2 regions of the Robertmurraya sp. genome follow, and region 1 is predicted to be linked to the other one. Evidence: riboswitches for the same ligand, from Rfam matches in the RefSeq annotation. Region 1 holds a riboswitch; the other holds the start of a gene.
What was found. A riboswitch is a leader RNA that binds a small molecule or an ion and turns the genes downstream of it on or off. The one in region 1 is predicted to bind cobalamin.

Region 1 (4,433 bases):
GCATCAGGATCTGCCATTATGATGCCATTGCTTATGAACGTCATGCTCGTTAGCTTCCCAATTGAAAAAAGAGGAACAGCGATGGGGGTTTTTGGTTTAATCATCATGTTTGCCCCAGCCATTGGACCAACTTTATCTGGATGGATTATCGAACACTATGACTGGAGAATGCTTTTCCACTTTATTACCCCTATTTCAGTATTAGTGTTATTAATCGGATTCTTCCTTTTAAAAGATAAGAAAGAAAAGAGCAATCTTCGTTTAGACTTTTTCTCATTAGTTTTATCAAGTATTGGATTTGGTGGGATACTTTACGGCTTCAGTTCGGCAGGAAGCAAGGGTTGGGACAGTCCTCATGTGTACCTGGCTATTGCAGTCGGTTTCATATCGCTAGTAGTATTTATTTTAAAACAAATAAAGCAAGACAATCCGTTGTTAAACTTTAAAGTGTTTAAATACCCAATGTTTGCCTTGTCATCTTCTATTTCCATGGTAACAAACATGGCATTGTTCTCAGGGATGATCCTTATTCCGATTTATGTTCAAACGATTCGTGGAATTTCTCCACTAGACGCGGGGCTAATGCTCCTACCAGGTGCCATCGCAATGGCTATTATGTCACCTATTACGGGGAGATTGTTTGATAAATTTGGTGGTCGAATATTGGCGCTAATTGGTTTAGGAATCACTGTTATCACCACGTATGAGTTTAGTCAGTTAACGGTAGACTTAAGTTATACTCACTTAGTAATACTTTACACGGTTCGAATGATCGGTATGTCATTTGTTATGATGCCTGTTTCAACAAACGGACTAAATCAGCTTCCGACGCGTTTCTATCCACATGGTACGGCAATGAACAATACGTTAAACCAAGTAGCTGGGGCAATCGGAACCGCATTACTAGTTACGGTTATGTCCAATCGTACAGAAACACACGCCAAAGAACTTGCTGACGAAGCCATGAAGACGGCTGCAGGTCAAGGAGCAGGAGCAGCTCAGCCAACTGCTGAAATGATCGCTCAAATGAAAGAGCAGATTATGATGAAGGCGATGCTCGAAGGAATTAATGATGCTTTCCTAGTGGCTACAGGAATTTCTATTGTTGCATTTATCCTCGCATTCTTTATCAAACGGGCAACACAAGCGGAGGATCTAATAGAAGAAAAAGAAGTGTCAAAGGTTGTACCTACAAAGCTAGCTGAAAATTAATAAATGTACGGAAGACCCTCGAAATTGAGGGTCTTCTTTAAAAAATGTAAAAATGAGAATCGCAAGTAAAGCTCTAGAATCGCAAATAAAAATCGGGAATCGCAAATATAGTCTCAGAATCGCAAATAAAAATTGAGAATCGCAAATAAAATCTCAGAATCGCAAATAAATTTTAAAAATCGCAAATAAAAACCAAAACTAGAGAAAAAATCAACTAATCTCCCAAAAAAATCATTTGAAAGATTGAGTTTACCTCTAAATTCCACCCGTTTTATTAAAATCTAGTTCAAAAGACGAGAAAATAAATAAAAATCTACCATTCCCTACAAATACAATATCTCCTTCCCTCACCGCTTAAAGTCAATAACAATATTTTACCCAAATCAACATTTTATACTTGCGTATCTACTAAACTACCGTTACTATTAAGTTTGTAATCTAGATATGGATATACAAAAGTGAAAAAATAACTATATATTGTGTTGTTGCCTTAAGATAAGATGCCGTACGGCTTAATAGGGAATCTGGTGAAAGACCAGAACTGCCCCCGCAACTGTAAATGCTGACAAAATGAACAAGCCACTGTGAAGATTGCTTACGAGATGTAGGTGCCTAAATGGGAAGGGTTCAAAGTAGAGTGAAGCATAAGTCAGGAGACCTATCTTACTTAAGATGTTTCAACTTCTTCGGGGATTTGGGAAGATGAGACGATGGCGACAGAAGACAAAAAAGTATTTTTGCCTGTTTGTCTTTTGCTGAAATCGTTTCATCCGCTCAAGGAACCACTGAGCGGATTTTTTATTAGAAAAGAAAGTATAAGTTTTTGAACTTTGAACAGTGTCTAGCTCCAGCGCCCAGCGACTAGTGTACTTCGCTCTCTTCCCTACGATAAGTCAACATCGGATCGCTTGCGCTCTCCGTGTTTCCTTTATCTCAGTCAAAGGGCTCCAGTCCTGTCGTGCGCAAAACGGGCGCTTGCGCTTTTCAAAATTTCAGGAGGGACGATCATGACAGTAGTAGATGTACTTGAAGATTATAAATCGGTGTTAAAGGCGATTGAAGAGTGTTCTTCAACTTATCAATTAGACGCCACTGAGATGACGAAAATGGTAAATGAATTAGAGGCAGCAAAAAAAGAAGTGAGCCAACAAGCTTTATTTTATTCTTTAAATAAAATCGCGATGGACCAGCCAGATTGGACATTTGTTGCCGCGCGCATATACTTAACCGAATTATACAAACAAGCTTCGCAAAATCGAAAATACGATTCATCACATACATATGGGAACTTTTACGATTTGCTAGAAACGTTAACAGAGAAAGGGATCTACTCTCCTAAACTGCTGCAAATGTATACAGAGGGAGAAATTAAAGAATTAGCAGTGGCAATCAGTCCAGAACGAGATAAGCTTTTCAACTATATTGGACTGTTTTTATTTGCTGATCGTTACCTTGCAAGAGATCATGATAGAAATGTATATGAGTTACCGCAAGAAAGATTCATGGTTATTGCGATGACCATCATGATGAATGAATCTAAAGGCAAAAGACTAGAGTTAGTAAAAGAAGCTTACTGGGCTCTTAGCCATTTATATATGACGGTAGCAACACCAACCTTATCAAATGCAGGGAAGAACTTTGGTCAGCTGTCCTCTTGTTTTATCGACACAGTGGATGATTCGCTAGACGGCATTTATCTAAATAACTGGGACATCGCTCGCTTAAGTAAAGAAGGCGGCGGCATCGGAATTTATTACGGAAAGGTTCGTGCGCTAGGTTCCGATATTAAAAGGTTCAAAGGGATGTCCTCTGGAGTCGTGCCATGGATCCGCTTGATTAATGACACTGCCGTTAGCGTGGACCAGTTAGGTCAAAGACAAGGGGCAGTTGCCATTTATTTAGATGTATTCCACAAAGACGTGATGAATGGCTTCCTTGAACTAAAGACCAATAATGGGGACGAGAGAAGAAAGGCTCATGATATTTTTACAGGAGTCACAATCCCCGATTTATTTATGGAAAAGCTTCTGGAGAAAGATGAAAGCGGAAGAAGCATTGGAGAATGGCATACATTTTGTCCGCATCAGGTGAAGCAGTTGATGGGCTGGAAGGATGAAAACGGAACACCTCTTGGTCTAGAGGATTTTTACGATGAAAAAGATCGAAAGTATTTTACAGAAAAATACGAAGAAGCTGTGAATCAGCCACTCTTACCAAGAAAAACCTACCGTGCGATGGATATTATGGCCCGAATTATGGTGGCACAGCTCGAAACAGGTACACCTTATATGTTCTATCGAGATGAGGTGAATCGTCAAAATCCTAACAAGCGTGCAGAAGGAAGAACGTCTATCTACTGCAGTAATTTATGTACAGAAATCGCCCAAAACATGTCGAGTACAACGATTGTAAAAGAATACAAGGACGAAGATGGCAATCTAGTAATCGTGAGAAAGCCCGGAGAATTTGTTGTATGTAATCTGTCATCTATCAATCTGGCAAAGGCTTATGGTGCCAATGAGCTCGAACGATTAATAAAGATTCAGGTTCGTATGCTAGACAATGTCATCGATCTTAATACGATTCCAGTCGGACAAGCCGAACTAACAAACCAAAAATACCGTGCTGTCGGTTTAGGAACATTTGGGTGGCATCATCTTTTGGCATTACAATCCATTCATTGGGAATCAGAGGAAGCGGTCCAATTTGCAGATGAACTATATGAAAATATTGCGTATTATACGATTCGAGCTTCTATGGAGCTTGCCGTAGAAAAAGGAGCCTTCAGTCAATTTGAGACGTCAGAATGGGCTTCAGGAAAATACTTCGAGCGAAGAAATTACACTTCTGAGCGTTGGAGTGAACTAAAGGAACAAGTAAAGACAAACGGTATTCGTAATGGCTGGCTGATGGCGATTGCTCCGAATTCTTCCACTGCGAAAATTGGCGGCTCTACAGATGGAATTGATCCGTTGTACGCAGTTGAATATGCGGAGGAAAAGAAGAACTTTAAGTTCAAGGTAACCGCACCTGACTTGAACCATCGCACATACACGTACTACCGAAGAGCAAGGCATGAGTTAGACCAAGTGTGGAGTATTCGCCAAAACGCTGCTCGTCAACGCCATATCGACCAATCGATCAGCTTTAACTTGTATGTGAGACATGATATTAAAGCGAAGGATTTGCTTAATTTACACGTAGAAGCTTGGAAGCAAGGG
Region 2 (4,433 bases), on a different contig from region 1:
TCAGCACAGTAGTTAACATGCCAATTTCGTGATTCATCATGTCTTCTAATGTGGTGCGCGTAATGCTTTGACGATCACGATAGGCACTTTTTACAAGTCCAACCGGTGTCTCCGGCGATCGGTATTTTAATAGTATCCGCTGTGCCTCGACAATTTGTCGGGTTCTTCTTCCGCTCATTGGGTTATACAAGGCAATCACAAAATCTGCTTGTGCAGCTGCTTCAATTCGTTGTTCAATCAACCTCCAAGGAGTCAGATGGTCACTTAGGCTGATCGTGCAGGCATCATGCATGACAGGGGCTCCCAATAGGGATGCACATGAATTGATGGCTGAGATTCCTGGAATTACTTCAACCTCAACACCCGTGTCTTGCTTCCAGCCTTTTTCAACCAACACTTCGTACACAAGACCTGCCATTCCATAAACACCTGCATCTCCACTAGAGATCACTGCCACTTTTTTTCCGAGCTCGGCCTGCCTCACTGCCTCTTGAGCTCGAGTTACTTCTTCTGTCATCCCTGTGCTAATGATTTCTTGTCCGTCGAGTAGTCTTTCAATCAGTTCCACATACGTTTTGTATCCGATGATCATATCGCTTTCTTGAAGCGCTTTTTTTGCTCGGTCCGTAATATGCTCCTCACTTCCGGGACCAAAACCAATGACTAACAGCTTTCCTTTCAATTACGCTCCTCCTTTCAATAGTTCCGCCATCATAAAAATTCCTAGAACTAAGCTATAGGCTCCTGTTATCGTTCCTAATAGTAAAAACAGCTTGTCTTTCACTCTAGCTTTCATAAATCCCCATGAAAGACAAAACGTAATTCCGATCGTTGCTATGAGTAACCCAAAAACAAATAGAGTCAGTTGAATAAGGGCAACGGTTATATTATCAAGCCCCGTCGCATTAGAAATTATCGCGATCTGAGTCGGACTTTCCACACCAATGCCGTGAAGAATGCCAATAATAAACGCTCCAACGGCACCGAGTTTCGTAGGTGAAAGTTGATTGGTTTTTGTTCCTGATTTCACCTTATTAGCGATGTTATGAAAAAACTCAACAACAATTCTTAGTCGGCTTTTATACTCGTAATCTTTCTTTTGTTGAAAAATCGACCAAATAATAAACATTCCGAGCAAAATAAGGGTGAAGCTAACGAGCATTTCTAGTACTTGCTTCGTTGCATCTGGAAGTTGTAGACCAATATAAATAAATAACACTCCAATAACCATCACAATCATGCCGTGGCCAATGGCATACATCACACCAAGAGTAAGCTGTTTCTTCTTACGCTGCTCACTGCCAACCATGTCGGCAATCGCTGCTACATGATCTCCGTCGATTCCATGCCTCATGCCAATAAACACAGCAAGCAGTGCAAACATGATAAATTCCATAGGTCATACCTCTTCTTTCACTTTTTTCGAAATTCCCTCAATACTATCTGAGTTTTCAGGTGCTACGAAGCCTTCCTGGTCGTATGTATAAATAACAGATTCTTCTAGTATCTTTCCTTGTGCGAGATGACTCCGTACGATTTCTCGTCCCATGTCCTCTGTAAGTGCCTTATACCAGATGCCTTCTGGATAAACGATGGTGACACAAGCATCCTTGCATCTTCCATTGCATCTCGTTCTTGTTGTATGAATCTTGTCGTCCAACTCCAACTGCTTAATTTCATCACGAATCGCTTGCGTTACTTCTTCTCCCCCTTTTCTCATGCAACTACTTCCATTACAAATCAAGATGTGATGCTTTGTCCCATTTAAATTCCATGTTGTCATGTTTTCCACTCCCTTACATTTTTTGTAATAAAAAAGCACCCCTACAAATAGAGGTGCATAAGAACATACGCAATGTACATCTTTCTACACATCTACCTATAGTCCCGTAGGTATGTGACACACTTTATAGGCAGGTCTCCTGGCTCTGGTTCCTTGCTTTTGTTACGTCTTCCCGATTTTACTCAGTGACCATTTGTAACAAAGCTCCCCAATACAGTGGCGGGTACCGCGACGGCTTTTCACCGTGCTTCCCTTTTAAGCAAAAGTTTTTTCTTTTGCACCTATCAAGTAAACTATGAAGTTATCAACCCAATGAAAGATTTCCATAAAAAAATCCGCTCACAGGAATGAACGGATGAAACGAAAGCATGAAAAGACAAACAGAAATACGGTCCCTTCTCACCATCGAAACACCTTCTCTATTCCCGGAGAAACTGAAACGTTTAAAAGTAAGACAGGTTTCCTGACTCGTGCTTCCTCCTACTCTAAGACCTTCCCATATCCATACGAATCACGTATGCACACAGTGGATTTCTTATTTCGTCCACACATACAGTTGCGGGTACAGCTCTGGATTTTCACCAGATTCCCTATTAAGCCATTTAGGCATCTTAACTTTCTGGAAAACTATTCAATTAAGCTAGATTCTATATTAGATGAATCTTTCTTATTTTTCAACTACTTATATAACGAACACGACAGATTTCCTACTGAAACGTAACTCACATGGCGAGCCAACCATTAGATATATTGATTAATTTAAATTCATACACATGCACTTCATTTGGTAAATTGAACGATACCTTAAAAGAAAAGACGCTACCCTTTTGGATAGCGTCTAGATATTATACTGAGATTTTTCCGGGTTCTTCGATAGCTGGTTTTTCAACGGAAGCCTTTCGTACGAAAAGAAAATACGATAGAAAAGCTAAAAAGCTAGCACCAAAGATAATGGATCCCATCGGTATGGCTGAATTCTCACCTGCAATCCCTACAAGTGGTGATGAAATAGAGCCGAGGATAAATGGTAACAATCCTAATAGAGCCGACGCGCTACCAGCAATATGCCCTTGTGACTCCATGGCAAGTGAAAACGATGTGGTTCCAATAATCCCGATTGATGCAACGAAGAAGAAGATAGGAATAACAACAGCAATTAATGGTGCCTTTAGTAATAACGCAACAAGAAGAATGGCACCTGAAACATTTGACATGGTCAGACCTATAACTAAAAAAGTCTTTTCAGATATCACGTCAACGAACTTCCCTACTGCCTGACTTCCAAGAATCAAACCAATTCCGTTTAATCCGAATAATAAACTAAATACTTGTGGCGAAACTCCATAAATATTTTGATACACAAATGGAGTACCAGAAACATAAGCAAAAATTCCAGCCACAATAAATCCTTGTGTAAAGGCATATCCCGTAAACTGACGATCTTTTAATAAAGTTCCAAAGTTACTAAAGGTTTGACCTATATTACTAGGAACACGCTTTTCCGTAGGTAGCGATTCTTCCAGCTTTGAAAATACCGTAAAAAATAAAACTAAACCCACAACACTTAAAACGACAAATACTCCCGTCCAATTCGTAAAGGCTAGAATCGCGCCGCCTGCAACAGGAGCGATAATTGGACCAAGATTACTTACTAATGTTAATAACGCAAAAAACTTCGTTAATTCTCTTCCACTAAACTTATCGCGAACGACCGCTCTCGAAATAACGATCCCGCCTGCTGCTGAAAATCCTTGCAAGAAACGAGCCGCAATAAAGAAATAAATATTCGGAGCAAATGCACAAATGGCAGAGGCAACTAAATACATAATAAGGAATATTAATAATGGTTTTTTCCGTCCCTGCACATCACTCATTGGACCGATAATCAATTGCCCCAGCCCTAAGCCTAACAAACAAGAAGTTAAACTAATTTGTACGAAGGATGCCGTTGTACCGAACTCTTCTACAATAGTCGGAAAAGAAGGCAAATACATATCGATGGTAAACGGACCTAAGATCGCCAGAGATCCTAGAAGCAATGCAAGCTGTAAACGCTTTGTACCTGTTAAATTGTTCAAGTTCCTCTCGCCTTTCTTTTTAAATATGAAGATTCATAATTTCCTAAGTTTGTAACTTTACCATTCTATAACATTGCATTACTAAAGTAAATTGTTTCGGTCGTTGAAATATATAATAATTTTGGGGTTTTATTTATTAAGATTTTGTATGCAGTTACAACGTAGTGATAGAAGGGATCGTTACTTTTTTTGTGGTGAGATCAAGTTTGGGTCTTCAGTGGAAGTGCTCGTTTATCAATCTAGAAAAAAAGGATATGTCCAAGGCGAACATACCCTTTATTGATTATATGAGCTCTACTATTCTCTCATAGGTCGTCATAAACACATCTAAGTCTGGGTCTTCCCCTTTTTTCTTTACCACATTAAAATTGGAAAGGTCAAAATGATGGGTTGGCTGAACACCGTGCCTTGCGAGGCAGTTTTTTGTACATGCCAACGGACAGCCATCAATGGCGATGATTTGCCTGCCCGATTTTGCCGTTTTTACGAGTGGTTTTACATCTCCCCCTACACCGGCAATGCATGACATTTCGGCAATGTCCTCCCGATCCATTTTGATTGCGATTAAGTTT

Region 2: linked by a shared signal. The riboswitch ahead of ACGLXV_RS04070 ((2Fe-2S) ferredoxin domain-containing protein) and the one ahead of ACGLXV_RS18590 (ribonucleoside-diphosphate reductase subunit alpha) in region 1 are both predicted to bind cobalamin.

The regions. Positions count from the first base shown of each region.
Region 1 covers NZ_JAKFCQ010000149.1:18,155-22,587, reverse strand. The annotation lists gene ACGLXV_RS18595 (DHA2 family efflux MFS transporter permease subunit) at 1-1,212, shown strand, start outside; cobalamin riboswitch at 1,694-1,891, shown strand; gene ACGLXV_RS18590 (ribonucleoside-diphosphate reductase subunit alpha) at 2,220-4,433, shown strand, end outside.
Region 2 covers NZ_JAKFCQ010000035.1:6,484-10,916, forward strand. The annotation lists gene cobJ (precorrin-3B C(17)-methyltransferase) at 1-682, opposite strand, end outside; gene ACGLXV_RS04065 (HoxN/HupN/NixA family nickel/cobalt transporter) at 683-1,396, opposite strand; gene ACGLXV_RS04070 ((2Fe-2S) ferredoxin domain-containing protein) at 1,400-1,783, opposite strand; cobalamin riboswitch at 1,896-2,083, opposite strand; cobalamin riboswitch at 2,220-2,412, opposite strand; gene ACGLXV_RS04075 (multidrug effflux MFS transporter) at 2,629-3,861, opposite strand; gene ACGLXV_RS04080 (putative zinc-binding protein) at 4,145-4,433, opposite strand, start outside.